Regions from separate parts of the Lysinibacillus sp. TE18511 genome, predicted to be linked through region 2. Evidence: riboswitches for the same ligand, from Rfam matches in the RefSeq annotation. Region 2 holds a riboswitch; each other region holds the start of a gene.

Region 1 (10,567 bases), on a different contig from region 2:
TACACTGAGTGCTCCATAGTGTGTTTATAACCAGGGTATGGACGGAACTGACTATATGTTGCAAAGCCGGCTACTATGCCGTTTTCATCAAAGATAAGGAGAGGATTGCTAGATGTTTGCTGCTCCTTAAACCACTGCTTTTTTTCTTCTAACGATTGTGTCTCATATCGATAAACAGCTTTGCTCGTTAAAATAATGTCATTGTAGATGGCTAAAACCTCGGGCAAGTCTTTCTCTTCCATTAATCGAATCATCATACTCACGTCCTTCATTAATAGAAATAGTCCTAAAGCGCACTGTCCTAGGGGGCATCTAATCTTACTCCAATCAACTTATGCATATGTTTTAACAAAATATCATCCCACTTTCGGTGATGAACCTCTTATTTCAACTTTACACATTAAAATATCGAGCATCCGGATGTGCAAAGACAATTGCTGATACAGAAGCTTCTGGCTCCATCATAAAGCCTTCCGTTAAATGAACACCAATATCTTCTGGTTTTAATAAACCAAACAATTTCTCTTGATCCTCTAGGTTCGGACATGCCGGATAGCCGAATGAGAAGCGCTGTCCTTGATATTTTGCCGCAAATCGATCACGCATTGTAAAATCTGTCGCATCCGAGAAGCCCCACTGGTCACGAATTTCTTGGTGCATACGCTCCGCAAAGCCTTCCGCAAGCTCAAGCGCTGTAGATTGTAATGCATGACTTTCGAGGAATTTACCTTCTTCTTTTAGCTGACGAGCCTTTGCCATGACACCTTGTCCTGCCGTTACGACCATTAAGGCAATATAGTCCATTTCACCGCTTTCGACTGTTTTTAGGTAATCTGCTAGACATAAAAACGGTTCAACCTGCTGACGCGGGAAGGTAAATCGTTCAATTTCCGTTTTACTATCCGCTGGATCATAAACGACTACATCATCCCCATCTGCTTGTGCAGGGAAAAACTGATACATACCTGATGGCTTCAATAGATCACCTTGCAAATAATCATCGACTAAGTCTTTTAATTCTGTTGCTCTTGCATCTCCAGCATCAAGTAATTGCTGAACTTGCCCCTTTAAACCTAAGTGATGTCCAAGTAATGTCCGCATATTAACATATGGATATAAATGCGAAACAGCATATTCTCGCTTTACATGGCGTCGCAAATCAGCCGGAAGAAAGACAGATGCTTCTTTTACCGTGCGCGCAGGCTTTACAGTTACTTCTTTTGCAGGACGAGCCGCTCTTTTTTCGTCTGCCTCTAAGCGTTTTTTCCGTGATTCCTCAATTTCAACTAAGAAGTCAGCACGTGTATCTGTTCCCATTAACCGATTCGCCTGCTCTAATCCTTGCATCGCATCCTTTGAATAAATGACAGGTCCATTATATTCGCCGGCGATTTTCGTTTCAGTAAAGCGACGAGATAATGCAGCCCCTCCTACTAAAATCGGTACGTCAATACCCGCTTCCTTGAAGTCCTGAGCTGTAATAACCATTTGCTGTGCTGATTTTACAAGTAAGCCAGAAAGCCCAATGAAATCTGGCTTTTCCTTACGAATTGCTTCAATTAATTGGGCAGGTGTTACTTTAATGCCAAGATCAACAACCTTATAGCCATTATTACTTAAAATAATATCGACTAGGTTTTTCCCAATATCATGAACATCACCTTTTACAGTAGCAAGTACCATTTTCCCCTTACCAGTACTCTCTTCATTTTTCTCCATAAATTGTTCTAAATGTGCCACTGCTGCCTTCATAACTCCTGCTGATTGCAATACTTCCGCTACGATTAGCTGATTATCATTAAATAAGCGACCAACCTCAGCCATTCCATTCATTAATGGTCCATTAATAATATCTAGTGGCATTTCGAAAATTTCACGAGCAGCATCTAAATCCTCAATAAGACCTTCCTTTGTACCTTCTAAAATATAGTAAGCCAAACGACCTTCTACCGTTTTCGGAATATCTTCCTCCGTTTTTTCCTTCTTTTTATCACGATAGAAATCCGTGAAGACTGCTAATGTTTCGTCATTTGTATTAAAGAGTAATTCATTGGCTAGCTTAATTTCCGCTTCAGGGATAGATGCATAACGTTCCAGCTTTTCGGTATTAACAATTGCATAATCTAAACCAGCCTGTGTACAGTGATATAAATACACAGCATTTAATACTTCCCGACCTACAGGTGGTAATCCGAATGAAATATTACTTACACCAAGCACTGTTAATGTACGTGGCATTTTTTCTTTAATAAGGCGAATTCCTTCAACTGTTTCAAGTGCTGAGCCAATATACTGCTCATCTCCCGTACCTACAGGGAACATTAATGGGTCAAAAATGATATCCTCAGGTGCAATGCCCCACTTTTCTGTTAACAAATTATAGGATCGCTCAGCAATCTCTAGCTTGCGGTGTCGATCAACCGCCATGCCTTGCTCATCAATTGTACCCACAACTAAAGAGGCACCATATTTTTTCACTAACGGTAAAACTGCATCAAAACGCTCCTCGCCATCTTCTAAGTTAATAGAATTTATGATAGCTTTCCCTTGAGAAAACTTAAGTGCTTCTTCAATTACTTTTTCATCTGTCGAGTCAATAACAAGAGGTACTTTTACTTTTTTTACAACCTCTTGCATAAAACCTTGCATATCAGCTAATTCATCGCGGTCAGGATTCGCTAAACAAATATCAATAACATGTGCTCCATTTTTCACTTGGGCACGAGCGATTTCAGCTGCTTCCTCAAACTTTCCGTCAATAATTAAATTTTTAAACTTTCTAGAGCCGATTACATTTGTACGTTCCCCAATAAATAATGGACGCATGGAATCGTCGTACACTAATGGCTCGATACCTGATACTACATGACCATGCGTTGCAACTGGTAATTGGCGAGGCTTTTCGTCCCTTAGCACCTCTCGAATTGCTGCAATATGTGCTGGCGTTGTACCACAGCAACCTCCGACAATATTCAGCCAACCCTTTTCTGCAAAACCTTTTAATTTCTGAGATAACGATTCAGGCGACTCATGGTAGCAACCTTCCTCATCAGGTAAGCCCGCATTCGGATAACAACTAATATAGCCAGTTGAAAGCTCTGCTAATGAGCGAATGTGGTCAGTCATAAACTCTGGTCCCGTCGCACAGTTTAAGCCGACTGATAACGGCTTAATATGCTCAATGGAAATGTAGAAAGCATCGATTGTTTGACCGGCAAGTGTCGTGCCCATCGGTTCAATTGTTCCCGATATCATCACAGGGAGCTCTTTTCCAGTTGCTTCAAAAGCGCGAGATACGCCTAGAGTCCCCGCCTTAACATTCAACATATCCTGACTTGTTTCTAGCAATAGAACGTCCGCCCCAGCTTCGATTAATGCCTTGGCCTGAACGTAAAAGTTTTCCTCTAACTCATCAAATGAAATACCACCTGTTACCGACAAGGTTTTTGTAGTTGGCCCCATAGCCCCCGCTACAAAACGTGGCCAATCGGATGTTGAAAATTCATCTACTACTTTGCGCGCAATTTCCACAGCACGTTTATTGATTTCTTCTGCCTTCTCGCCAAGATCATATTCGTTTAGTACAAGTGGTGTTCCACCAAATGTATTTGTACAAATAATATCTGCTCCAGCCTCTAAATATTTTCTATGAACTTTTTCAAGCACATCTGGTCTAGTTAGCACAAGATTTTCATTACAGCCATCGTATTCTTCGCCGCCAAAATCCTCCGCTAATAAATTTTCATTTTGTAGCATTGTACCCATTGCGCCATCAAGAATTAATATTCGTTTCTCAAGTTGTTCTTCAATCAAGTGCTTAGCCATTTATACTTACCCCTTTTTTCTGTTCATCCAATTGCTCAATATATTTCATCAATTCAAGTGTCATATCATAGCGCAGAAACGGTGTGATAAGATAAATACCATTGAAATATTCCGCTGCTACTTCTACTAATTCCTTGGCAATTGCAATCCCTTCTAGTGTTGCGCGTTCCTTATCATCACCACAAGCCTTCATACGCGTTAACGCATCATCTGATAGTTTGATGCCTGGTACTTCATGATGTAAAAACTCCGCACTTTTATAGCTCGTTACTGGCATAATACCTATATATATTGGTGTTTCTAAATGCTTTATCGCCTCGTAAATTTCCACGATTTTTTCCTTTGTATAAACAGGCTGTGAAATAAAATAATCTGCCCCATGTTCAATTTTCTTTTCTAATCGAGACACAGCACGATCCAGTACACGTACATTAGGATTAAACGCTGCCGCTACAGAGAAATTTGCCTTTTTACGAAGTGGTTTCCCTGAGAACGATACACCTTCATTTAACTGTTTTATTAATTGGATTAGTTCCATTGAAGATACGTCATAAACGCTAGTCGCCCCTGGGAAATCACCTACCTTTGTCGGATCTCCAGTAACCGCTAAAATATCATGAATCCCAAGTGCATTTAATCCCATTAAATGTGATTGAAGACCAATTAAATTACGATCTCGGCATGTTATATGTGTCAATGGGCGTACCCCATGTACTTCTTTTAATAAGGCACCCATCGCAATATTACTAATCCTTGGCGATGCCAGTGAATTATCAGCCATCATGACTACATCTGCGCCAGCTTTATACAATTTTTCGGCACCTTCAATAAAGCCTTCAATTTCTAAATGTCTAGGAGTATCTAACTCCACGATAACTGAGCGTTCTCGTTTTACTTTTACATGTAATGGCTCATAACTTGGCGGCTCTGCCTCACGTAAAACTGCGATTTTTTCTGGCTTTGCGTGCTTTTCCTCAACTGGAGATAGCGCCTCTAAATACTTTTTCACTGCGGCAATATGTTTGGGTGTCGTACCACAGCAACCACCTATTAAACGCACTCCCTGATCACGAAGTGCTACAGCTGCTCGCCCAAAATAATCTGCCTCAGATTCATAAACGACACGGCCATCCTCCAAATCAAGAAGAGATGCATTCGGATACGCTGACATAAATGCCTTTTCAGGAAGCTCTACACCTTCAAATGCTTGAATAGTATGGTGTGGGCCTAAGCGACAGTTAACACCTACGATATCAGCACCTAGCGCTTCAAGTTTATGTAAAGCGGCGTTTAAACTCATTCCATTTTGCAAAATGCCTGGTTCGTGCATAGAAACTTGCGCAATAATCGGTAATTTTGTTTTAGCCCGTAGCATTGTTAAAGTTGCTGTCAGCTCTTCAAAATCATAATAGGTTTCAAGCAAAAGACCATCTGGATTTCCCGCAAGTAAAACAGTTGTTTGCTCTTCAACCGTTGCTAGAATTTCCTCCAACGTTGCATCACTCTTTCGAATACCACGGATTCCTCCAATAGTACCCAAGACAAATTGTCCACCATCTGCCGCCGCTCGTTTGGCAATCGTAATAGCAGCTTCATTAAACTGCTGCACACGTGATTCTAATCCATAGCGAACTAATTTTATGGCATTAGCTCCATAAGTGTTTGTTTGAATAATGTCGGCTCCAGCTGCTATATACTCTCTATGAATCTTTTCAATTAATTCTGGTCTCTGAACATTCATTTCCTCATGGCAGTACTCCAAGCCATAGCCATATAAAAGCGTACCAATTGCACCATCTGCCGTAAGAACATTCGTTTTTAACTTTTCAAGCAATCCCATAAAACTAGCCTCTCTTCCCTTATCTATAAAATAAAAAAGCCTTCTCAAAAAAAGAAGGCTTTTACGTTTCGTAATTGTTTTTCCTTCTCATCTTCGACACATTGGTCTTCTGGATTTAGCACCTGACAAAAAGTTGGTTGCTGAAGCTTCATAGGGCCAGTCCCTCAGCTTCTCTTGATAAGAATGTAGTATGAATTTTTTAAATAATTAAAAGAATCATATCGTTTACGAACGATAGAGTCAAGACTATTTCACTGAACAAAAGATATTTTATACGAAAAAAATATTATATTTTGATTTTTATGAAACAATTACAATAGTTTTTCAGCAAGTTCTTCACCAATTTTTTTCCCGTTTTGAATACAAGCACCTATGCCTACTCCAAAATAAGAGCATCCTGCTATTAATAAATTGGGATAGTTGTTCTCAAGCTCTTGCACTAGACCTTGCAACGCCTCACGATGTGCCAAGTCATACTTCGGCATTTGATCAATCCATTTTGTCACATCGACAACAGTTGGTTTTTCCTCAATCCCCAAGCTTTTTCTTACATCCTCTAAGGCAACAACTGCTAATTCTTCATCTGTCATCATACGCAATCTCTCATACGCAGGGTTAATGCTCTTATAAAAAAGTCGTACAAGTAATTTCCCTTCTGCAGAGGTGTGCTTCCACTTGCGACTTGTCCACGTTGCTGCATTACATATAACATCGGAATTATGTGACACAATATAGCCTGTTCCATCTGCTGGTAATCTATGATCGGGTACGTCAAATCCTAAGTAAATCGTAATGGCTGATGCAGTATTGAATTGTCCAAAATAGCGGTTCAATGATTCATCTTGCAATAAGTTTTGTACCGAGTCGTTAGGAAGTGCCAAAACAACATGATCTGCTTCAATCATTCTATCGTTTGCTAAAGTAACGATATATTGATTCTCCTGCTTTTTAACACTAGTCGTAGCAATTCCTTTCACAATTTCTACATCTGTTAAAGTTTCTTCAAGTCGTTCAATTAGTGACGATAAACCATTTTTAAATGAAATAAATTTTTTATTAGCAGCTTTCACAAATTGCTCTCTGTTTGCATCGAAACCTTTAATAATACTACCGTAATCATTTTTATAATCGATTAAATACGGTAAAGTGGAAGCAATTGAAAGTTGATTTAAATCTCCCGAATATACACCTGCAAGTACTGGTGCTATTTGGTTTTGAACAAGCTCCTCACCTAAATAATACGTTAAAAATTCCCCAATAGAGCTTTCCTTTGTAAACCCTTCATTTGGCATTGTTAAATCCTTTAATGCTACTTTTTTCCCTTCTTCCGATACAAGCGTACTTTCCTCAAGAGATGGTAAGCTCATTGGAATACCGAACGTCGAGTCTGTTGGGATAGCATGTAACTCATTATTTGTATAAATATACGAAATACCAGTTTCGTTATAAACAAGATTCTGTTTAAAATCAAGTTCCTCTACTAACTCTAAAACACCTTTATGACGTGCAACAATGGAATCTGCTCCTGTTTCCAGGATAAAGCCTTGTTCATACTCTGAGTGCAGCTTGCCACCTAGATATGTATTTTTTTCAACGAGCACAAGCTTTACATCTAGGTTTTTCTCTCGAATCTGACGTTGCAAATAATGCATTGTACACAATCCTGTAATTCCGCCACCTAATACAACAACTGTTTTCATGTTAAACCGCCCCTATTTTTAGTTCTTTATTCAGTATAAACTTTTTTACCTAAAAATTACGCAAAACACTTTACAAATTTAGCAAAAATGGAGCTACCCAGCATTTGGGATAGCTCCATTTTTTTCATTACTATATATTATGTAGAGATCATCAAAAATACTTTTGCGTGCGTCATTTCTTCAAACTTTATGAAAACACCCATCTAACGTACCCTAGACTCATTGGATTCTATATATTAATAGTTGATATAGTGTTTTTTATATCCTAGAGTGTGTAGTGTTTTTTATATTAATTAGTTTAGATTTTGGGCAACGTTCGCTAATTTTTCAGCAGAACTCGTTACCTCTTCAAAGGCAATACCTAATTCATTGAGAATTTCTGCTATAGCTAGAACATCTTTTTCCATACAATCATTTTGTTCTTTAGCTTCAGTCATAGAATCTAATATTTTGGTAAATTGTCCTTCTGTTTGTACCATATTTTCTTCCCCAGATTCGACCTCTTCTTGTATATTACTAAGGGAATGAACAAGTTTATCAATCCGATCATTCGTTTTGTGTAATAACATCGCTACAGAAGTAACAGATTCTTTTGTTTGAATCGATAATTTTCGAACCTCATCCGCAACAACACTAAAGCCTTTACCTGCTTCTCCAGCACGAGCCGCTTCAATAGCTGCGTTTAAAGCTAACAAATTTGTTTGGTTCGCAATATTCGTGACAACACTCATGATCGATTCCATTTCCTTTGACATCTCAGTCAACTGTTCAGTATTTTCCGTTATATCATTAAGAGAATGAATAATATTATTCATATTTTGTGATTGACTTTTTAATTGTTCCCGACCTTCTAATGCCTGATTCTCAGCCATCGCCGACACTTGAAGTGATTTTTTGGCTAGTCGTTTAATTTCATCTGATTGTTTACTTAAGCGCTGAAATGAGTTATTTGTTTCCTGAGATATTGTGGCAAGACCTTCTGAAGATTCTACTATTTTCTTCTCCACCACTTCTTTTTTTCGTTCCATCGTTTCCTTATGCTGCTCAACAGTGTTCTCAAATGCTTCTAGAACCAATTGTTGCTCAAAATTAGAAATCTTCGAAATAGCTCGAATTGTACTGAACTGGTCCTTTGGATGAGTTATATACTGCTCAACTAAATCAATAAATGATACCGTCAAATCTTGAAAAGCACAAATATACCATTGTGTTCTTAGACCTATATGTACATGTACCTTTGCAATTTTAATTCGTCTAAGATAAAACTCTTCATCAATGATCCCATTAAACATTTCGATAATATGCCGACGTAGTGTAACCTTCAATTTTTCTACAGAACTATGTCTATTAATAATATCTACTAAGTCACGTTCAGTTACAATCATTGAGTAAAACCTGTCAACAATTCCATCAATATTATCCATAACAAATGGTTGAAAGGCTTTTAAATATTGTAAATCCTGCTTTGTTAAATTTAGCATTTCAATTTGCTTTACCATTGACTGGCGATTTGGTACATCCATTTTTACAATGTATTGTTGCAAATCTAGCGCCGTTGTCTTTCTCTGTTTTTGAAAAATCACACATTTTCCTTCTTTCATAACGTGAACTTTTGCAAGGCTGAGGAATTTACAAAAATATTAGAAAACACGCTCTTATTTTCGATCATATACAACAGATTAATATAACGAAATAACACCAAATGAGCCAAAATTATTAACCGCTGTTTCAAAATCACTCAATATACCTTATACATTTTATAAATAACTGTCAATTTCTTATGCTCATTTTTTTAACATAAATTGCATAAAAAGTCCTTATCATCAAACTAATTACTCAGAAACGTAAAAAAGCTACCAATATACTATTTGGTAGCCATTTTATATCATCTTTTGTTATTCATGCTTATTTCTTCTTGTTTTTGTTTGTCGAAATTATCTCGTCATTATATTAGTATTTATACAATAAGTAAAAACTAACGATATATACCTATGATAAAACCGCAAACAAAGACCTTCGAACCAAGTGCCGAAACGGAATAATTGAATCGAAATACCCGTGAATTTTTAACAAAAAATTTATATTCCTTTTAATTCTTGAAGTAAAATAGCTGCCTCCTCATTACCTGCATCTGCCGCAAGTCCATACCACTTGATCGCCTCTTGAATATTTCTAGCTATTCCGTCCCCTTTATTATAAATATGCCCTAGTTGTAATTTAGCTTGAGAATCGCCTTGAAGAGCAGCCTGTTTAAACCAATGTATTCCCTTTTCTATATTGCGAATACCTGTTAATCCTTTGCTCCAAATAAATCCTAAATCGTAAAAAGCGTCCACATGATATCGCTCCGCAGCTCTTTCATACCAATATAGCCCATTGTTCGCATCTCTAGGTTGGCCTAAACGCCCCTCTAAATAGATTCCTCCCAGCCTATATTGTGCTTCAATATAGCCTGTTTCAGCAGATTTTTTATAGTAGATAAATGCTTGCTCATCATCAATGTCAACGCCTAGTCCCTGCTCGTAAATAATTCCGAGCGTAAACATTGCCTCTGCAGCGCCTTTTTTTGCGGCGAAGTCGAACCATTTTTTCGCAAGTACCATATTTTCTTGTACACCTTCACCGTTAAAGTACATATCGGCTAAGTTATTTGCTGCGTCTGGATGCCCTTGTTTTGCCGCAGCCTCATACAATATAAAAGCCTGATTATAGTTTTCTTGCACACCTATACCTTCAAAATAAAAATTACCAAGTGCATATTGTGCGTCAGCATTGCCCTGTGCTGCCGCTAACTCAAACCACTTTATCGATTTTTCAGGCTGGAAATGTGTATCGTCAATTGCACTATAATATTCTCCAAGCTGAAATTGAGCATCTGCATCCTGTTCCTCAATGGCATCTTTGTATAAGTCAATAATTATCTCATGATCCAAATCTTCTTCATCAAACGCCATTACCTGATCATCTTGGTGAATAAAATACCATTCCAATACATCAAGTACATCATCAACAACTTCAACGCGATTCGCTAACTTCTCCAACGAAGAAATTTGCCAAATGAATATATAAATAGGGAGTGGTATGGCTTCACGCAGTAAATCATCATATTCAGCTAAAAGCGTTAACACATTCTCCTGTACTGACTGTGTCTGCTCTGGATGTATAATTTGTAAATGTCTTTGTTGATTTTTTTTCAAAAGTC
Region 2 (10,567 bases):
TCATCGATTAACTCAATTTTTAAGCCTTTTAATAAAAATGCTGACTCGCGTAAACGTTCTGCAAGCGTATCATAATTATATTTTGTCACAGAGAAAATCGTGTCATCCGGTAGAAAATGGACGTGTGTTCCTGTCTGTTTTGTTTGTCCGATTTCTTCAAGTGTCGTCACAGGATGTCCACCGTTTTCAAAACGTTGTCGATACTTTTTACCGTCGCGGTGAATCGTCACTTCTAAAAAGGTAGATAAAGCATTAACAACTGAAGAACCTACACCATGTAAGCCACCGCTCGTTTTGTAGCCGCCTTGTCCGAATTTACCACCAGCGTGTAGGACGGTAAAGATAATTTCAGGAGTTGGTTTACCCATCTTATGCATCCCCGTGGGCATTCCACGGCCGAAGTCTCGAACGCTAATACTTTGGTCTTTATGAATAGTGACGATGATATGAGAACCAAAGCCAGCCAGTGCTTCATCCACCGCATTATCTACGATTTCATATACAAGGTGATGAAGTCCACGGCCATCTGTAGAACCGATATACATGCCAGGTCGCTTTCGTACCGCTTCTAATCCTTCTAATACTTGAATGGCGTCATCATTATAGACGCTTGGTGACTGTTTATTCGCCAAATATTTCCCCTCCAAAAAAAACAAACGCATGTTCTATTCATGTTCTCTTCCTAATAATAATAGCATTTCCTGTCAATAGCTAGTGGCAGGTCCAAAAAAATTTTAAAAATCCTTCACAACTTTTACTTTTTTATAGAATCATTTGCCATTATTGCTTCAGCTGTCCTATTTCCTTGACGCAAGGCATTAAGTTTTAGTTGCAGAAATACCGATGACTAATTGCTAACTGTCAACCGCATAATGGTTTTAATATCTTCATGCAGAAGCTTTTCAATACCCACTGTAAAATATTCAGGCATGTTAATAAAAATGTACTTCTTCCATTCCGCGAAATTAAAGATAGACTTCTATTCTACCAAAGGAACGGGTGAATGACAAAATTGCCATTTTACCTATATTTTAAGAAAGACGCTCGGGCTGATGGAAATACTCATGTCAAAAAGCCTAACTTATGTTCGATAAACCGATAGAAATCTTTAAAATATATTTATCTTTTGTATTGAATTCAAGATACACTAGGAAATCTCCTTCATTGCATTGTAGATTAAAGAGAAAAAGTGTAAAATACTTGTTACATATTATTAGTACCAAGTTATAAATGAAAGGAGTCCAGCTATGCTAAATGGACTTATTATTTTATGTGCTTATCTAATCGGCTCTATACCTTCGGGATTATGGATAGGCAAAATTTTTTATAAAACAGATATTCGTGAACATGGTAGTGGGAATTTAGGGGCGACGAATACATTCCGTATTTTAGGAAAAAAAGCAGGAATAGTTGTCACAATTATGGATGTTTTAAAAGGAACAGCTGCAGTATTACTCGTATCTCTTCCTGTTTTTTCTGAAGTATCCATTCACGCATTAATTCTTGGACTTATAGCGGTTGTTGGTCATATGTTCCCTGTCTTTGCGAGTTTCCGCGGAGGGAAAGCTGTGGCAACATCAGCAGGAGTTCTCTTAGGCTATTCATGGCCTCTATTTGTTTTACTATTTATTACTTTTTTCGTTACATTAAAACTAACGAAAATTGTCAGCTTAACTTCCATGATTGCCGCTTTAGTAGCACTAATTTATTCAATCGTATATTATTTTGTTACAGGTGATATTGCGTTAGGTTTTTTAGTAGCATGTTTATTTAGCTTTATCATTTATCGTCACCGAGCAAATATTGTCCGCATTAAAAATGGGACAGAGCCTAAGGTGAAATGGCTGTAACGAAGAGAGGAGCATTCTATTGAATATTGCACTAACAGATGAAGCCCTACAATGGTTTAAACGAGAGATGGAAGTAGAATCCGGAGATACTATTCGTTTTTATGCAAGATATGGTGGTTCCAGTCCCTTTCACGAAGGCTTTTCACTTGGAATGACTCGTGAAGAACCAATCGAAATTGGTGTAAAGACAGTTCTTGACGATGTTACCTACTACATCGATGAAAAAGATTTATGGTTTTTCAATGATCACAATTTACATGTAGATGTGGATACTACTATAGATGAATTAAAGTATGATTACCGCAAATAAAGCAGTGTTTCCTTCGTTTACCGAGGGAAACACTGCTTTTCTTTTTTCCAATGATTTATTTGAATTCAATTCCACCCTTGGTTTATCTCTTCTGAAAGTTGTACATTCTAGAGGTAGTGAACGCAAACTTGAGGAGGAAAGAAAATGTCCATTTCTAATGTTACAAATACCTCCCAATCCAATTCAAACAATGACCTATTGTATAGCTCACTTTCTCAAAATATGAAGGTGATTAAAAATACACTTGGGAATAGTAATGACATTATCATACGAGAAATTACGATTGGTAAAGCTGAAAAAAATACAATATCAAGTGAAATTACGATTGGTAAATCTGAAGAACATGCAATGATGATGATCTATATTGATGGTTTATCCGATAAAACAACTATTTCTGATTCTGTGATTGATAAGATGATGCAAGAATTTGAAGAAGCTCAAGACACAGATGTAGAGACCATAAAACAATATGTAAAAGAAACTTGTTTAACAGTCGGCGATGTCAATGATATTTTGAATTTCACAGCACTGTACAATTCTATTTTGAATGGAGATACGGTCATCCTTTTAGATGGTGTTACAACTGGCATCGTCACTAGTACAAAAAGTGCAAAAGATAGAGCTATTACTGAGCCATCAACAGAATCCGTTATTAGAGGTCCACGGGAGTCCTTTACAGAAACATTACGTACCAACACCGCCCTAATCCGTCGGAAAATTAAAAGTCCAAATCTTTGGATAAAGTCTCGTGTGATCGGAGAGGTCACGAAAACGGATGTTGCGGTTATGTATGTAAACGGTATTGCTAATGACAAAATCGTGGCCGAAGTTCTTTCTCGATTAGATCGCATTAATATTGATGGAATTTTGGAAAGTGGCTATATCGAAGATTTTATTCAAGATTCTAAATTCACTATATTTCCAACTGTCTTTAATTCTGAACGACCTGATGTCATTGCGGGAGAACTATTAGAAGGTAAAATTGCTATTTTAGTGGACGGTACACCCTTTGTATTAATCGTACCTGCTCTTTTTACATCCTTTTTACAATCTGCTGAAGATTACTATCAGCATTGGTTCATTAGTTCTTTTGTACGCATATTAAGATTTTTTGGTGTTAGCCTTGCGTTAATGGCGCCTTCACTCTATGTGGCCATAACAACTTTTCATCAAGAAATGCTACCAACAGCGATGCTCATCAGTATCGCATCTCAACGAGAAGGAGTCCCCTTCCCTGCAGTTGTCGAAGCACTCATTATGGAGTTAGCCTTTGAGATATTACGAGAAGCGGGTCTTCGAATGCCAAGAACTATTGGACCAGCAGTATCCATTGTAGGAACTTTAGTCATTGGTCAAGCCGCTGTAGAAGCAGGGATTGTCTCAGCTGTAATGGTTATTATTGTAGCATTAACTGCTATTTGTAGTTTCTTATTTCCCGCTTATGGCTTATCTAATACAATCCGTTTTCTACGATTCCCATTAATGATATTAGCAGCAATGTTAGGCTTATTCGGCGTGATGTTTGGGATAATGATGATCATTATTCACTTATGTAGCATCCGAACTTTTGGTGTTCCTTATTTAAGTCCATTTGGGCCATTAATCTTAAAGGATCAAAAAGATGCCTTAGTATTGTTTCCTCGCAGAGCTCTATTGACTCGACCACGTTTAATTAGTCAAAAAAACAATGTTAGAGGGCATAAATATTTTAGTGTTAAAAAAAGGAATTAACGAATGTGCAAGCGAGGAATGAATCATGTCAAAAATTAAAACTATATGCTTACTTTTGATTGTTACTATATTTTTAAGTGGTTGCTGGAGTAAACGTGAACTCAATGAATTAGCAATTGTCTCTGCACTAGGAATAGATAAAGTAGACGATGAATTTGAAGTCACTGTTCAAATTGTGGTTCCTGGTGAAATTTCATCAAAAGCCCCTACTAGTGGGCGATCACCTGTTACTACCAATTACGCAAAGGGCAAAACGATCTTCGAAGCTATTCGAAAAATGACAACATTATCGACTAGGAAGATTTATTTTGCCCATACACAAGTAGTTATTATTGGGGAAGAATTAGCGAAAGAAGGAATTAGTGAGGCATTAGATTTAATCTCTAGAGATCATGAATTCAGAAATGATTTCAATGTCATTATCGCTCACGAGGCAACTGCAAAAGAAGTCTTAAATATATTAACACCCATTGAAAAAGTGCCTGCTAATAAAATGATCAATTCACTTAATACATCTGAAAAAGCTTGGGGTTCAACGATTTCCATTAATATTGATGAATTAGTAAGTACTTTAAGTAGTCCTGAAACAAGTCCAATCCTTTCTGCCATTGAAATAAAAGGAGATGCGACCTTAGGAATGGGTGCAACCAATGTTGATAAAGTAAAAACGCCAGTGGTATTAAAGTATGCCGGATTAGCAGTATTCAAAGAAGATAAATACATTGGGCTTTTAACAGAAGAAGAAAGTAAAAGCGTAAGTTTTTTAAGTGACAAAATACAAAGTACGATTGAAATTATTGCTTGTCCTAAGGGAGGTACATTAGCAACAGAAATTACGAAATCCAAGACAAAAATAAAGGGAAAGTTTGAAAAAGGTACGCCAAAAATTAATGTTCATATAGATGTTGAGCAAAATGTCGGAGAAGTTGAATGTAATATTGACCTTACTTCCCATAAATCGATTGATTACGTAAATAAAAAAACGGAAGAAGTGATCCAACAACAAATCGAAAAAACAATCAGTACAGTTCAGCAAACTTATCGAGCTGATATTTTTGGATTTGGTGAGGAATTACATCGCACAGATCCTAAAAAGTGGAAAAAAATCAAAGAAGACTGGCCAACCATATTCCAAGAGCTACCAGTTAACGTTGAAGTACATGTCAAAACAGAAGGATTAGGAACAATGCAAAATTCATTATTGAACAAAAAAAAGAAGGAATAAGCTATGGTAATAACATTTTTCATACTCATTATTTCAATTGTTATTGCCTTTGCTTTTATTCCTAAACTTCAAAAAAATAACGAAACGAAAACGATTGTTATTTTTTCAATTTTTTTATTGATCGGTACTGCCTTAAATATTGGCATTGCTTTAAATCTCAAAATTCCAAGCCCAACAGACTTGATTACCTTTATCTTTACTCCAATTAGAGAGTTCATCGTTTCACTGTCAAAATAAATGAAGTAACTTTAAAAAGAAGGGGTAGTTCATGTTGGAAAAAGAAATCATTAGTTCAAGACAATTTACAATCATTACCCTTCTTTTTACAGTTGGTACAGCCATATTAATTATCCCTTCAAGTGTAACAAGTGCAGCAAAGCAAGATGCATGGATCGCAACAATCATCGGTGTCGGTTTAAGTTTACTCTTAGTGAAGCTACTCGTTACTTTAGGAAATCAGACTCCCACACTTACATTTACAGAGGCGAACGAAAAAATACTAGGTCGTTTTTTTGGAAAACTGACCGCAATTGGCTTTATCCTTCTTACCTTTTTGGCTACAGGTGAATTATTATATTTTATTGGAAGTTTCATGTCTACGGAAGTGATGCCAGAGACGCCTTCTATGGCTTTTTCATTGCTGTTTGGCATAATCATCATTTATGCTGCATTCCAAGGAATCGAAGTCTTTGCGCGTTCAGCAGAAATACTTTTTCCGGTGTTTATCTTGGTTTTTATCATTTTTGTAGTTTGTATATCACCATTAATCAATTTTGAAAATGTACAGCCCATATTGGAAACTTCAAAAAAATCATTATTTATAAGTGTTATTCGATTTATGAGTATTTGTTCATTTCCCCTTGCCGTGCTATTAATACTTTTCCCTTCCGCTGTCAATGTTCATAAATCAGCACAAAAAGGATTTTATATTGGCACAGCTATTGGAGGCATTGTTTTAATAACCATCGTCACACTATGTATCCTTGTCCTAGGTCCATCACTTACCTCTAATCGGACATTTCCTAGCTATGCATTAGCGCAAAGAGTTTCAATCGGGAATTTTTTGCAGCGTGTTGAAGTGGTTATGGCAGCCATGTGGATCTTATCTATTTTTATTAAAACGTTTATGTATTTTTATGCCTCCGTTATCGGCATAGCGCAAATATGTGAAATCAAAGATCATCGTCCGCTCATTTTGCCAATCGGAATGACTGTTATTGGCCTTTCGCAAATCATTCATCCAGATATCGTTCATTCCAATACTTATAATAAAGAAATCTTTCCTTTGTTTTCTGGTACTGTTGCAATTTTGTTACCGATCGTTCTACTAATCGCCGCGAAAATTCGCAATATTAATGGTAGTCAAGGGAATGAAAATGTTACAAACTGTAATTGTTGTCCACAGAATGCAAGTGGTAGTAATAACGGAAATGCTTCTAATAACGCAAGTAATAGCAACAGTAAAAATGCTGTACAAATTGGAAGTAATTGCAATTGCGGTAATGCTTCTAATAATGCAAGTAATAGCAACAGCCAAAATGCTTCTAATAATGCTAGCGATAACAACAGCCAAAATGCTTCTAATAATGCAAGTAATAACAAAAGTCAAAATGCTGTACAGAATGGAAGTAATTGCAATTGCGGTAATGCTTCTAATAACGCAAGTAATAGCAACAGCCAAAATGCTTCTAATAATGCTAGCGATAGCAACAGCCAAAATGCTTCTAATAATGCTAGTAATAACAACAGCCAAAATTCTTCTAATAATGCAAGTAATAGCAACAGCCAAAATGCTTCTAATAATGCTAGCGATAGCAACAGCCAAAATTCTTCTAATAATGCTAGTAATAGCAACAGCCAAAATTCTACTGCTAATGCTAGTAATAATAACAACCAAAATGCTTCTAATAATGCTAGTAATAGCAACAGCCAAAATTCTACTGCTAATGCTAGTAATAATAACAATCAAAATGCCACTACTAATGCAAGTAATAATAACAACCAAAATGCCACTACTAATGCTAGTAATAATAACAACCAAAATGCCACTACTAATGCTAGTAATAATAACAATCAAAATGCCACTACTAATGCAAGTAATAATAACAACCAAAATGCCACTACTAATGCTAGTAATAGCAACAGTCAAAATGCTGTACAGAATGAAACTAATAGCAATTGCGAAAATACTACAAAAGGTCAAAATGAATCTACCAATGAAAACCCGTCAGAAAACTAACAACATATTTGGATTTAAAAAATGATGCCCCTGATATGATCAAGGTCATCATTTTGTTTAAGTGTTTACAGAACCCATGAACTAGATATGATATTCAAGTTCATCAACGAAATCCCATTCATATGGTGTTTCTTGGTAAACATAATAGTTCAACCAGTTTGAAAATAATAAATGAGTATGGGCACGCCACGTATTAATCGGTTCATTTAATGGATCATCACTTGGGAAGTAATTCACTGGAACCTCAATATCCAAACCTTTTGCGACATCACGACTATATTCATCTGCTAATGTAGTCGCATCATATTCAAGATGTCCTGTAATCATAATGTTTTTATTATCCTTCGATTGCACAATAAAGACACCGGCATCTTCTGAGTAAGATAGTAATCGTAAATCAGGATGGTTGCGTACTTCGTCAATAGAAACAGAAGTATATCGTGAATGTGGGGCCGTAAATAAATCGCTAAAGCCTCGAACTAAATCCACGGTTAAATCCGTAATGACATGAGAATAAACACCTGAGCATTTAGCAGGGAGCTCAATTTTGCCAATACCGTAATGATGGTATAATGCTGCTTGTGCGCCCCAACATATATGAAGGACCGATGTCACGTTTTCCTTGGACCAATCCATAATTTCTGCAATTTCCTGCCAATAGTTCACGTCCTCAAAAGCCATTTTTTCAACTGGCGCACCCGTAATAATCATGCCATCATAGCGACGATGGCGAATTTGATGAAAAGTTGTGTAAAATAGCTGTAAATGCGATTTACTGACATTTTTCGATTCATGTGTGGCTGTGTTTAAAAATGTAATATTAACTTGTAATGGTGTGTTACCTAATAAACGTAGTAATTGCAGCTCTGTTTTTTCTTTTTCAGGCATTAAATTCAAAATTAATATATTTAACGGACGAATTTGTTGGGTTTTCGCTCTATCCTCTTCCATGACGAAGATTTTTTCCTCACGTAAATGTTCTCCAGCTGGTAAATTTTTTGGAATATTAATTGGCATCTTGCATTCCCCTCTCTTGTATTTCTCTACATATAAAGAATTTTATAAGTCCATCTAAATTAAAAAAATCCCCCTCATTCCATTTGAGATAGAATGAGAGGGATTTTAACCACGTTCACTCTTATCTCTCAAAGGACAAATCCTTTGGTGGAATTAGCACCTTTCTAACATTTGTTAGAGGTTGCTGAAGCGTCATCGGGCCAAATCCCTCAGCTTCTCTTGATAAGATTATTTAATTAAAAAGAATTGTAACATGAACAATTAAGAATATCAATAATACATAGAATATTTTGTAATTAACATGCATGTTCTTCTCTAAATTGATGAACACTAATCCTGATGCAAATCATGTTGACGCTATGAAATATTATGGTAAACAAGCCGTAATTATGTTACCATATATCTTTAGTAATAGAGAGGAACGTGAAAAGTTTGATTAAAATTGAATTTCCAAAACCAGATTTAGTGATTCGCCAACGCGAACAAGATTTAAAGCCAGGTGATGTACCAATCACACCGTACCATGGTTTTATTGATTTCCATAAAATCACACGTGAAAACGGTGGCATTTTCTTATTCTACAACGAAGAGAACGAGCTATTATTTGTAGGTAAAGCACGTAAAATTCGTCAACGTATTAAAAAGCATTTTGAGGACAATGTGTCACCGATGAAAAATCATCGTAATGAAATTTTCAAAATTGAAGTGTATGAAGTGGAAGATCCAATGGAACGTGAAATTTACGAAACATACGCGATTAATTCATTCCGTGCTAAATACAATGTTGATAAAGTATTTTATTAATCTTTAGCAAAAAGACCGAAATCTCTTTAAGGGGGTTTCGGTTTTTTTCGTTAGGTTTATTCTTCCTATAAACCTGTTATTACATGATCAAAATGTGTGGACTTGCCGTTTATATACACCTCGATAATTTCCTGCTCAGGGTCTTTTGTAATTTTATAAACATATTGTTCAGCAACATCATTGGATGGATTCATTTCTTCGAATTTTATTTTTAATATATCACCCTGTATCTCCAAATCAGCATGTGCAATCCCTTTCGAATAAAAAACAATGTAAAAAGTATCTTTTCCATCATTGATTAATTGGAGCTTATCATCGGAAATTATTTTCTTTTGCACTTCATCTGGAACAACAGCAATTTCACTAATACTTAATGTGGAATTATTACATGCTCCTAAAATAGTTAAGGTCAACATGAATAAAATGATGATTTTTTTCACTATTTATTCCCACCTTCATGTAGCATCCATAATTATTTTTATTTATTATATTTTAGGCTCATTACCATAACGTGTGGTTGATTACCGTTCCTACTGGGCGCTTTCCTGGGGGCGTCCGATAAGCCCCAAGGAGTCGCCCAGCCTCCACTCTAATCAACTTATATACAAAACATACGTCTTTACAAATGTTGTAGTTTTATAAAAAAGATTGATCATTTATAATAAAGATTGATTAAAGATCCTGTGTTGATATGCAGGATCTTTTCTTATTCCACAATCGGGCCAGATTGTGGAATAACATTCTTAAAAGAACTTTACTAACATTTGTTGAAATATTTCCTTTAGCTTTTATATTTAAGTAGTGAGTTGTATTTATATTGTAAAATGTCATATGTAATTTAAACGGGTTATGAAGAAATTTTTATTGACAAAATAATTTTTTTCTGTAAAATGAAAAACAATTCAAAAATATTTGTATAGAACAAAGGCTATGAAAAGAAATAGTATCAATTATTTTTACGAACAGAAAGTTACCGGTTGATGAGAGGTGCATGTAAAACGATTGAGAATTCATCTTGGAGCTGTGTACCGAAAAGATCATTCTAAGTAGGCTACGCCGGTAAGCACCCGTAATCATGTGCGAGAGTATCGTCAAATGACCGTACTTCTTGAGGTAAGTAATGTGAATTGCTTATAAATTAAAGGTGGTAACACGAGTTGAATCGTCCTTTTGGTTAATCCAAAAGGACGTTTTTTTTATTCCTTTTTTGAGCAAAGTATTTGAAAATCTAAACGTATTAGGAGTAAGACATTATGAAAGACAATCATCAAGATTCACAGCTGAAGCGCGAATTAAGTACTCGTCACATGCAATTAATTGCACTTGGCGGATCCATTGGGGTCGGTTTATTTTATGGCTCTAGTTCAACAATTCAAATGGCTGGGCCATCT
Region 3 (10,567 bases), on a different contig from region 2:
TGAAGAGCAGCAAGTATTTGCAGTACCAGAATTCCTACAGAAAATGGTCACAAACGGTTGGCTAGGAGCAAAATCTGGTCAAGGGTTCTTCATAAAGCAAGGTAAAGAAATACTTGAAATTGATCCAAGTACATTAACGTATAGCCCAGTGAAAAAATTAAAAACACCATCTATCGAAATGGTGAAACAAACTCGTGGCTTAGCAAATAAAGTGAAAGCATTAACGTATGCTAAGGATCGTACAGGAGAGTTATTATGGGGGATATTCGCGCCAACGTTAATTTACTCGGCACAGCTACACGGTGAAATTGCTGATGATATTGTTGCAATTGACAATGCCATGAAATGGGGCTTCGGCTGGCAGCAAGGTCCGTTTGAACTATGGGATGCAATTGGCGTGAAAGAGTCCGTAGCTAAAATGGAGGCTGAGGGTCGTGAGGTCCCGGCATTTGTCAAAGATATGTTAGCAAGCGGCTTTGAAACTTTCTATTCAGAAATTGACGGTGACCTTGCATTTTATAATGGCTCTGAATACGTTAAAGTGCCAGTTAATGAAAAAGAAATTAACTTAAAACGCTATAAGAAAAAACATGGCGTAATTAAATCAAATACAGGTGCTAGCTTAATAGATTTAGGTCACGGAATTGCTTTACTTGAATTCCACTCTCAATCAAATGCAATAGGCTTAGACATTATTCAAATGATTAACTTTGCGATCGATGAAGTAGAAGCTAACTATAAAGGCTTAGTCATCGGTAACCAAGGGAAAAACTTCTGTGTTGGTGCGAATCTAGGAATGATTTTAGTAGAAGCGCAGGATGATAATATTTTTGAGCTAGACTTCGTTATTAAAGCATTCCAAGATGCCATGCAAAAGATTAAATACTCTCGCAAGCCAGTTGTGGCAGCACCTTTTGGCATGACACTTGGCGGCGGCTCGGAGGTCTGCTTACCAGCTGCACATATTCAAGCAACAATGGAAACGTATATGGGCTTAGTAGAAGTCGGTGTAGGGTTAATTCCTGGCGGTGGCGGGAATAAGGCACTTTACCAAAAATTCCTTAAAGGCTTACCAAATGGCGTTGAGGTAGACTATCAAACTATTGCTAATAAAGTATTTGAAACAATTGCGATGGCAAAAGTCTCGACATCAGGTGAAGAAGCGCGTGATAATAATTTCTTGAATTTTGCTGATGGGATTTCTGTTAACCCAGATCACCAACTATATGATGCAAAACAAGCTGCACTAGCGCTTTATGAGGCAGGCTATCAAGCACCTGTACCTACGAAAGTTCCTGTAGTCGGTGCATCAGGCTACGGTACGCTACTAATCGGTGCGCAAGGAATGTTTGAATCAGGCTATATTAGTGAACACGATTTAAAAATCGCTAAAAAATTAGCGTATGTCATTGCTGGTGGTAAAGTTCCATATGGCACATTAGTAGATGAACAATACCTATTAAACCTTGAGCGTGAGGCGTTCCTAAGCTTAGTTGCAGATCCGTTATCTCAACAAAGAATGCAACACATGCTTTTAAAGGGAAAACCACTGCGTAACTAACGTTAAGACTGAATTAACCATACTTGCACATGAAACAAAGGGGGATTAATACGATGCGTGAAGCCGTTATTGTAGCAGGAGCACGAACTCCGATTGGAAAAGCGAAGAAGGGTTCTTTAGCAACAGTTAGACCAGATGATTTTGGAGCAGTTGTTGTCAAAGAAACATTGAAAAGAGCGGGCTATGAAGGTCCGATTGACGATTTAATTTTAGGATGTGCAATGCCTGAAGCTGAGCAGGGCATGAACGTAGCACGTAATATAGGAGCGCTTGCAGGGTTACCAGATACAACACCAGCACTGACAATTAATAGATTCTGTTCATCAGGTTTACAAGCAATTGCTTTTGCAGCAGAGCGTGTAATGCTAGGACATTCTAAGGCGATTCTTGCGGGTGGCGTCGAGTCTATGAGTATGGTGCCAATGGTCGGTAATACACCTCGCTTAAATCCGACTTTAGCAGAAACTGCTCCGCAATATTATATGGGGATGGGGCATACGGCTGAGGAAGTGGCACGTCAGTACAATGTTAGCCGAGAAGATCAGGATGCATTTGCTGTTCGTTCACATGAGCTTGCAGAAAAAGCGATTAAAGAAGGTAAATTCAATGATGAAATTGTACCTATCGAAGTGGAACAACATTATGTAGATGATAACAACAAACCACAAGTGAAAAAATTCACTTTTAGCATGGATGAAGGTGTACGTCCAGGAACATCTGTAGAAGGTTTAGCGAAGCTTCGTCCAGCCTTCCATGTACAGGGAAGTGTTACAGCTGGTAATGCCTCTCAAACTTCTGATGGTGCAGCAGCAGTACTTGTGATGGATCGTGAGGAAGCTGAAAAGCAAGGGCTTACACCAATGGCTAAGTTTTTAGGCTTTGCAGTTGGTGGCGTACCTCCTGAGGTGATGGGTATTGGTCCAATCGTGGCAGTACCAAAAGCACTTGAAATTGCAGGTTTATCAATAGATGATATTGACTTATGGGAAATTAACGAAGCATTCGCGTCACAGTCCTTACAGGTCGTACGTCAATTAGGCATTGACCAAAATAAAGTAAATGTCAATGGTGGAGCAATTGCCGTTGGTCACCCACTCGGTGCAACGGGAGCCATTTTAACATTAAAGCTTATTCATGAATTGAAGCGCCAAGGTAAAAAATATGGTGTCGTGACAATGTGTATTGGCGGCGGTATGGGTGCAGCAGGAGTATTTGAAATTCTTTAACTTCTTTATTTTCGCTAGATAAGCTTGGAGTGCGGCGTTTCTGGTTGCCTCCGGACAAGGTGCTTCAAGCTTTTCTATATATCGGGAAAAAAAGCCATTAACAATAGATGCATAGGGAGGAATTTAGAATGACAGAAAAAACAACGGATTTCATTAAAGGCGGCGGATTTATTATTGAAGATGTGGAATTAAATCGTGTATTTACACCAGAAGATTTCACAGATGAGCATAAGATGATTGCTAAAACAACAGAAGAGTATGTTGCAAATGAAGTGTTACCAGTCGTTGAAAAATTAGAAAACCATGAATTTGAGCATTCAGTTCGTCTACTAAAAAGCGCAGGTGAGCTCGGCTTACTAAGTGCAGATGTACCTGAAGAATATGAGGGTCTAGGCTTAGACAAAGTTTCTTCTGCATTAATCGCAGAAAAAATGTCTGTTGCTGGTGGCTTCTCTATTACACACGGTGCACATGTAGGTATTGGTTCTTTACCAATCGTACTTTTTGGAAATGAAGATCAAAAGAAAAAGTATTTACCGAAGCTTGCGTCAGGTGAATTAATTGCTGCCTACGCATTAACAGAGCCAGGTTCAGGTTCTGATGCATTAGGTGCAAAAACGACTGCGAAGTTAAATGATGCAGGTACACATTATATTTTGAATGGTGAAAAGCAATGGATTACAAATGCAGGCTTTGCAGATGTATTTGTTGTTTATGCAAAAATTGATGGCGACAAATTCTCAGCATTTATCGTAGAACGTACTTTCAATGGTGTATCGGTTGGACCAGAAGAGAAGAAAATGGGTATTAAATCTTCATCAACTCGTACATTAGTACTTGAAGATGCGGAAGTACCTGCAGAAAACTTATTAGGTGAAGTGGGTCGCGGTCATGTTATTGCCTTTAATATTTTAAATATCGGTCGTTATAAACTGGGGGTAGGAACGATTGGTGGCTCGAAGCGTGCTTTAGAGCTAGCGATTCAATATACAAACCAACGTCAACAATTTAAAACAAAGTTGTCTGATTTCAATCTAACAAAAGAAAAATTATCGACAATGGCTTCACAATTGTATGCGTCTGAGTCATTAAATTATCGTACTGTAGGTTTATTTGAGGATCGTTTAAGCCAGCTAAGCCCAGATGAGCAAAAGCAAGGGAAAGTTATTGCTAGTGCAATTGCTGAGTATGCTATTGAATGTTCTATTGCGAAAGTATTTGGTTCTGAGACTTTAGATTACATTGCAGATGAAGCGGTTCAATTACACGGTGGTTACGGCTTTATGGCTGAATACGAAGTAGAGCGTATTTATCGCGATTCACGTATTAACCGTATTTTTGAAGGTACTAATGAAATTAACCGCATGATTGTACCAGGTACATTTATGAAAAAGGCATTAAAAGGTGAATTGCCATTGCTACAAGTTGCTCAAAACTTACAACAGGAGCTTCTTATGCTAATGCCTGAGGATGTTGGCACAGAGCCGCTAGCACAAGAAAAGTATCTTGTGAAAAATGCGAAGAAAATTGCTGTATTAGCATCAGGTTTAGCAGCACAACGCTACGGCGCAAAGCTTGATCAAGAGCAAGAAGTATTGGTGAATATTGCAAATATCACAAACCAACTGTTCGCTATGGAATCAGCTGTATTACGTACAGAAAAAGCGATTGCTCGTGACGGAGTTGAAAAAGCACATCAAAAATTACTTTACACTCAAATCTTCTGCCAAGAAGCATTTGCAGAAATTGAAAAAGAAGCAAAAGATACGATTCTTGCTTCAGCAGACGGCGACGCTGCACGCATGACATTGTCTGCACTACGTAAGTTAACGCGCAACAATCCGTACAACTTAATCGCGAAGAAACGCGAAGCTTCTGTTAAATTAATTGAAGCTGAAAAATATGTAGTTTAATATTGCAGACTAACCTAGCTATCCGCATAGATGAGATAGCTAGGTTTTTTGTTGAAAATAAAAATAAGGCTCTTCGGCAAAACGAGGGATGGATTTCCGTTCCAGCTAGGCGCGCGATTCTATTTTATCAGCGGTTCTTGGTATTTTATCAGCGATTTTCATGTTGTTATCAGCGATTCTTGGTATTTTATCAGCGGTTTTCATGTTGTTATCAGCGATTCTTGGTATTTTATCAGCGGTTTTCATGTTATTATCAGCGGTTCTAGATATTTTATCAGCGATCGACATTTTGGAGCAACGAGACATTTCCTTCGCCCAAATTGTTGCTGCCGCTGCGCTTTCGCACAGACAAAACCAAATTGTTGCTGCCGCTGCGCTTTCGCACAGACAAAACCAAATTGTTGCTGCCGCTCCGCTTTCGCACAGACAAAACCAAATTGTTGCTGCCGCTGCGCTTTCGCACAGACAAAACCAAGTTGTTGCTGCCGCTGCGCTTTCGCACAGCCAGCCGGAACGGAAATCACCCCCACGCTTTGTCATAATGAGTTTCATTTTGGTTCATAACTGTTATGATGGTATACTACAGAAAATGAGGGAGACGCTGAAAATGTAGTGTCCTAAAAATGATTGTAGAGGAGCCTTTAAATGACGATTCAATTTATTCATTATCCAAAATGTACTACTTGTAAAAAAGCTCAAAAATGGTTAAAGGACAATGAGATTTCATTCGAAGAGGTACATATTGTCGAGCAACCGCCTACAAAGGACGAATTAACAAATTTATGGCAAGAAAGTGGACTGCCGTTAAAGAAATTTTTCAATACTTCTGGTATGAAGTATCGTGAGCTTGGCTTAAAGGATAAGCTTGCTGACATGACTGAAGAGGAGCAGCTTGAACTGCTTGCTTCAGATGGTATGCTGATTAAACGTCCAATCGTAACAGATGGGAAAAAAGTAACTTTAGGGTTTAAAGAATCAGATTTTGAGCAAGCTTGGAAATAACCCTATTTATCCTTGTTTTTATAGGAGAAGTATGGCAAACTGAAAGTGAATATACTACATATTTTATGGAGGGGTTTATTGCATGAGCACACCAAAAGACTTACGTTACTCTGAAGAGCATGAATGGGTAAAATTAGAAGATGGTAAAGTACGTATCGGTATTTCTCACTTCGCACAATCTGAACTTGGAGATATCGTTTTCGTTGAGCTTCCACAAGTTGGCGACGAAATTAAAACAGATGATCCATTCGGTAGTGTAGAATCTGTAAAAACAGTTTCTGAATTATACGCACCAATCTCAGGTACAGTAGTTGAAGTAAATGCAGATTTAGAAGATAGCCCAGAATTCGTGAATGAATCACCATATGAAAAAGCATGGATGATCGTTGTAGAGCTTGCTGATGCATCAGAAGTTGAAAAGCTTATGACAGCTGAGCAATACGAAGAAATGATTGCTGAATAAGACAAGCCCTAAAAAACGTCGGAAATCACCGGCGTTTTTTATTATCTTCATTCATTTCCCACTATAGTTGGGGAGGCGAAAGCCGTTGTAGGCCCTTATCAATGGGTGTCTTATATGATCACCGACAGAGCGTAATGGATATAATGAGCTATAAGGTATATGTCTAATGGGGGTGGCGTGATGTTCGAGGGAAAATGCTTAATTGTCGAAGGTCGTTCGGATAAACTTCAAATTAAACCTATTTTAAGTGAAGATGTTATAATACTTTGTACGAATGGTACAATTGGTGTGCATCAATTAGAAGAGTTACTCGATCCATATGAGGGCTGTGAGCTTTATACATTTTTTGATGCAGATACATCGGGTGATAAGCTACGGGCATTAATGGACAGACATTATCCAGAGGCTGAGCATTTACGTACGATGCCGACATATAAGGAAGTTGAGACAACTCCGAGAAAGGTGTTAGCGATGATATTGCTGCGTGCACACTTCTCAATCCATAATGAATATATTTTGTAAGGTTGCGTGAAAAGATGGAAGAATGGTCAAAAGAGCAGTGGGATACGGCTGTACAGTCCGGTGAAAAGGCTGCCTTTTATTTATATACGCCTATGTGTGGAACGTGTGCAGTTGCATCGAAAATGATGACGATTGTCGAGCAATTGCTGCCACAGCTACAGGTTGGTAAAGCGAATATTAATTTTATAGAGCACATAGCTTTTGATAATAAAATCGAAAGTGTACCATGTTTACTCGTGTGTGATGGCGGAAAAGTAACAGAAAAGGTATATGCCTTTCAATCCGTACCATTTTTATACGAATTGCTAAAAAAATCAATTGACTGAACTTTGATAGCGTGATAAAGTACGAATATACTAAAAAAAATAAATATATCGAACTCTTATAAAGAGTGGCGGAGGGAAGTGCCCTATGAAGCCCGGCAACCATCACAAAGTGAAAAGGTGCCAAATCACTCAAAGATTGATCTTTGAAAGATGAGAGAACGGTTTAGCGTATAATTACGTGACCCCTTCTACTTGTCTATAAGTGAAGGGGTCTTTTTAACTACTTCCAACACACGACTGAGTGACCAACATCACGTTGGCTCAATGCCTTCGGCGGATGTCATGGAATCGGAAATGAGTTCAATATAGGATGTTAGCCTAAAATCATCGCATCCATGCGATAACGGCTAACTGACCTGCATCGGTAAAAACGCCACGTCCTGTGGCATTACCGAAATGACCGACATCGTGTCGTCCCTCGTGCAGGCCTAAGCACAAACCGATTCCGGACGCTATTATGTCGGGGCATAATTGATATGAGAAAAGGAGAATTCGCTATGATTCAACTTCAGAATATTACAAAAAAATACAAAACCGTGAATGGCGAATTAACTGCAGTCAAAGACGTCAATCTTTCTATCAATAAAGGTGAAATTTTTGGCATTATCGGCTATAGTGGCGCTGGTAAAAGTACGATGATTCGCTTATTAAACGGTTTAGAAAAGCCTACAACTGGTACGGTGACGGTTAACAATCAAGAATTTTCATCTATAAAGGGGCAAAAGCTCAGAGATGCTAGACAAAAGGTAAGTATGATTTTCCAGCATTTTAATTTACTTTGGTCAAGAACTGTTGAGGAAAATATCGCTTTCCCACTAGAAATCGCAGGTGTTCCAAAGGCACAACGTGAAGCACGAGTGAACGAATTGATCACACTTGTTGGCTTGGGGGGGCGTGCTAAGGCGTATCCATCACAGCTATCAGGGGGACAAAAGCAACGTGTAGGTATTGCGCGCGCGCTTGCTAATAACCCAGAGGTATTATTATGCGATGAGGCAACGTCTGCACTCGATCCGGAGACAACAGATGCTATTCTTGATCTACTTGTCGATATTAATGAACGCTTAGGTCTAACGATCGTATTAATTACACATGAAATGCACGTTATTCGCAAAATTTGTCATCGTGTAGCGGTTATGGAAGCCGGAGAAATTGTAGAGCGTGGTGAGGTATTACAAGTATTCCAAGCACCGCAAGCTACCATTACGAAAAAATTCGTTTCTCAAATTACAGATACGAAAGAAACACAGGAAACTGTGGCTCAAATTAAAGCAAATTACCCTACTGGACAACTTGTAAAGCTGATCTTTGTAGGAGAAAAAACAGAGCAACCTGTCATTTCACATCTTGTGAAACAGTTTGATGTGGAAGTCAGCATTGTACATGGTAATATTTCGCAAACGAAAAATGGTGCGTACGGTACACTTATAGTGCAAATAAACGGCTCAAAGGATAATGTTGCGGATGCACTTAACTACTTAAATACAGTCGAAGTACAAACGGAGGTGATTGCAAATGCTAACTAGTCTCTTTCCGAATGTCGACTGGGAAAAAATGTGGGAAGCTACGTATCAAACACTGTACATGACAACGATCTCTACAGTTATCACATTTATACTTGGCTTAGCAATTGGGATCGTACTATTTTTAACAAGTCCAACTCAACTATGGGCAAACAAAATTGTGAATTTTTTGACAAATTCGATTGTTAACATTTTTCGCTCTATTCCATTTATTGTGCTAATCATTTTATTAATTCCATTTACGAAATTTTTACTTGGCACAATTCGCGGAGCGAACGCAGCTTTACCAGCATTAATTATTGGTGCTGCACCATTCTATGCACGAATGGTATTAATTGCATTACGTGAAATTGATAAGGGTGTTATTGAAGCAGCTCGTTCAATGGGGGCTAAAACGTCAACGATTATTTGGAAAGTACTAATTCCAGAATCGTTACCAGCACTTATTTCAGGTATTACAGTTACTGCCGTAGCACTTGTTGGTTATACTGCGATGGCAGGTATTATCGGTGCAGGCGGTTTGGGGAATTCAGCTTTCTTAGACGGTTTCCAACGTAATCATGGAGATGTGACATTAATGGCGACTATTTTAATCTTAGTAGTTGTATTTATCATTCAATGGATTGGCGATATGATTACAGCGAAAACCGATAAACGCTAAGAATTACAGGGTTATTTTGGTTTTATACCACTAACATATTTAAACAAGATTAAAGGAGTGTAATAAAATGAAGAAATTATTAGCAGGATTATTCTTATCAGTACTGGTACTAGCTTTAGCTGCTTGTGGTGCTGGTAAAAAAGAAGATACAAACGGAACAGACGGTAAAGAAAATGTAACATTAAAAGTAGGTGCTTCAAATGTACCTCACGCAGTTATTCTAGAACAAGCAAAACCAATTTTAGCTAAACAAGGTATCGATCTTGAAATTGCAACATATCAAGACTATGTATTACCAAACCAAGATTTAGAAGCTAAAGAAATTGATGCAAACTACTTCCAACATATTCCTTATTTAGAGAAGGAAATTAAAGATAAAGGTTATGATTTTGTAAACGCTGGTGGTATTCATATCGAGCCAATCGGTATCTACTCTAAAAAGTATAAATCTCTTGATGATCTACCAGAAGGTGCAACAATTTTACTTTCTAACTCCGTTACAGACCACGGGCGCATGCTTTCATTATTAGAAGCTAAGGGCTTAATTAAACTAAAGGATGGAGTAGATAAAACATCTGCTGAGCTTAAAGATATCGAAGAAAACCCTAAAAAGTTCAAATTCGACGCAAATACAGGTCCTGAAATGCTTGTACAAATGTATGAAAATGATGAAGGTGATGCAGTTCTTATCAATTCTAACTACGCAATCGACAACGGTCTAAATCCAATGGAAGATTCTATTTCTCTTGAAGATAAAGAGTCTCCATATGTCAACATTATTACTGTACGCGCTGGTGATGAAACAAAACCAGAAATTAAAAAATTAGTAGAAGTATTAACGTCTAAAGAAATCCAAGACTTCATCGTTAAAAAGTGGAAAGGCTCGGTTGTTCCAGTTAAATAATTTATCCTCATTCAGTGGATGTAATAGTACAAACTTAGGTTTGTACTATTTTTTTTGTAAAAATAGAGAGGGATTGACCAGTCTTCTAAGAAGAAAATCCTGCTTTATAAGGAATAATAGTAAAAAGAGAGATATCCTTCTTTTTGTTTATTTCTATTTACATAAATTTTCGATATGGTATAACTAGTTTGAATGAATGGGGCTGGCTGAAATTATTAATAGTCGAAAGTTAAAGTTGGTGATCATATGCATAATGTTTATGTCGCTAAATAGTACAACTATAAAGGCAGATAGTATTACAGAAGATGAACGTTCTACATGGATATGGAATCCGTGGATACTTGTAGATAACGAAACCAGTACATTGCAATTTTTAGAAAGTAAACGAATAAACAAAGTTTATTTACAAATTGATTATGAAATGTCGAGAAGCGTTTATCGAAGCTTTATTGAAAAGGCTACCGCA

What was found. Region 2 has a riboswitch for S-adenosylmethionine ahead of metA (homoserine O-acetyltransferase MetA). Riboswitches for the same ligand answer to the same signal wherever they lie in the genome.
Region 1: it holds a riboswitch for S-adenosylmethionine, as region 2 does, so the genes downstream of both, ACVWXS_RS18510 (bifunctional homocysteine S-methyltransferase/methylenetetrahydrofolate reductase) here and metA (homoserine O-acetyltransferase MetA) in region 2, are expected to answer to the same signal.
Region 3: it holds a riboswitch for S-adenosylmethionine, as region 2 does, so the genes downstream of both, ACVWXS_RS05910 (methionine ABC transporter ATP-binding protein) here and metA (homoserine O-acetyltransferase MetA) in region 2, are expected to answer to the same signal.

What each region holds. Positions count from the first base shown of each region.
Region 1 covers NZ_JBSSFD010000030.1:12,846-23,412, forward strand. The annotation lists gene ACVWXS_RS18500 (GNAT family N-acetyltransferase) at 1-254, opposite strand, end outside; gene metH (methionine synthase) at 394-3,825, opposite strand; gene ACVWXS_RS18510 (bifunctional homocysteine S-methyltransferase/methylenetetrahydrofolate reductase) at 3,818-5,665, opposite strand; SAM riboswitch class I at 5,750-5,849, opposite strand; gene ACVWXS_RS18515 (protoporphyrinogen oxidase) at 5,977-7,365, opposite strand; gene ACVWXS_RS18520 (protoglobin domain-containing protein) at 7,659-8,948, opposite strand; gene ACVWXS_RS18525 (SEL1-like repeat protein) at 9,444-10,567, opposite strand, start outside.
Region 2 covers NZ_JBSSFD010000031.1:19-10,585, reverse strand. The annotation lists gene parE (DNA topoisomerase IV subunit B) at 1-662, opposite strand, end outside; gene plsY (glycerol-3-phosphate 1-O-acyltransferase PlsY) at 1,248-1,850, shown strand; gene ACVWXS_RS18740 (HesB/YadR/YfhF family protein) at 1,870-2,160, shown strand; gene ACVWXS_RS18735 (spore germination protein) at 2,305-3,891, shown strand; gene ACVWXS_RS18730 (Ger(x)C family spore germination protein) at 3,917-5,116, shown strand; gene ACVWXS_RS18725 (hypothetical protein) at 5,120-5,353, shown strand; gene ACVWXS_RS18720 (GerAB/ArcD/ProY family transporter) at 5,388-7,355, shown strand; gene metA (homoserine O-acetyltransferase MetA) at 7,437-8,372, opposite strand; SAM riboswitch class I at 8,491-8,601, opposite strand; gene ACVWXS_RS18710 (nucleotide excision repair endonuclease) at 8,805-9,176, shown strand; gene ACVWXS_RS18705 (hypothetical protein) at 9,242-9,616, opposite strand; T-box leader at 10,098-10,349, shown strand; partial or broken gene ACVWXS_RS18700 (aromatic amino acid transporter AroP) at 10,430-10,567, shown strand, end outside.
Region 3 covers NZ_JBSSFD010000005.1:139,326-149,892, reverse strand. The annotation lists gene ACVWXS_RS05950 (3-hydroxyacyl-CoA dehydrogenase NAD-binding domain-containing protein) at 1-1,561, shown strand, start outside; gene ACVWXS_RS05945 (acetyl-CoA C-acetyltransferase) at 1,615-2,787, shown strand; gene ACVWXS_RS05940 (acyl-CoA dehydrogenase family protein) at 2,916-4,700, shown strand; gene ACVWXS_RS05935 (hypothetical protein) at 4,806-5,240, opposite strand; gene ACVWXS_RS05930 (arsenate reductase family protein) at 5,346-5,702, shown strand; gene gcvH (glycine cleavage system protein GcvH) at 5,785-6,165, shown strand; gene ACVWXS_RS05920 (toprim domain-containing protein) at 6,346-6,687, shown strand; gene ACVWXS_RS05915 (thioredoxin family protein) at 6,702-7,013, shown strand; SAM riboswitch class I at 7,067-7,170, shown strand; gene ACVWXS_RS05910 (methionine ABC transporter ATP-binding protein) at 7,511-8,539, shown strand; gene ACVWXS_RS05905 (methionine ABC transporter permease) at 8,529-9,197, shown strand; gene ACVWXS_RS05900 (MetQ/NlpA family ABC transporter substrate-binding protein) at 9,265-10,101, shown strand; gene ACVWXS_RS05895 (amidase) at 10,355-10,567, shown strand, end outside.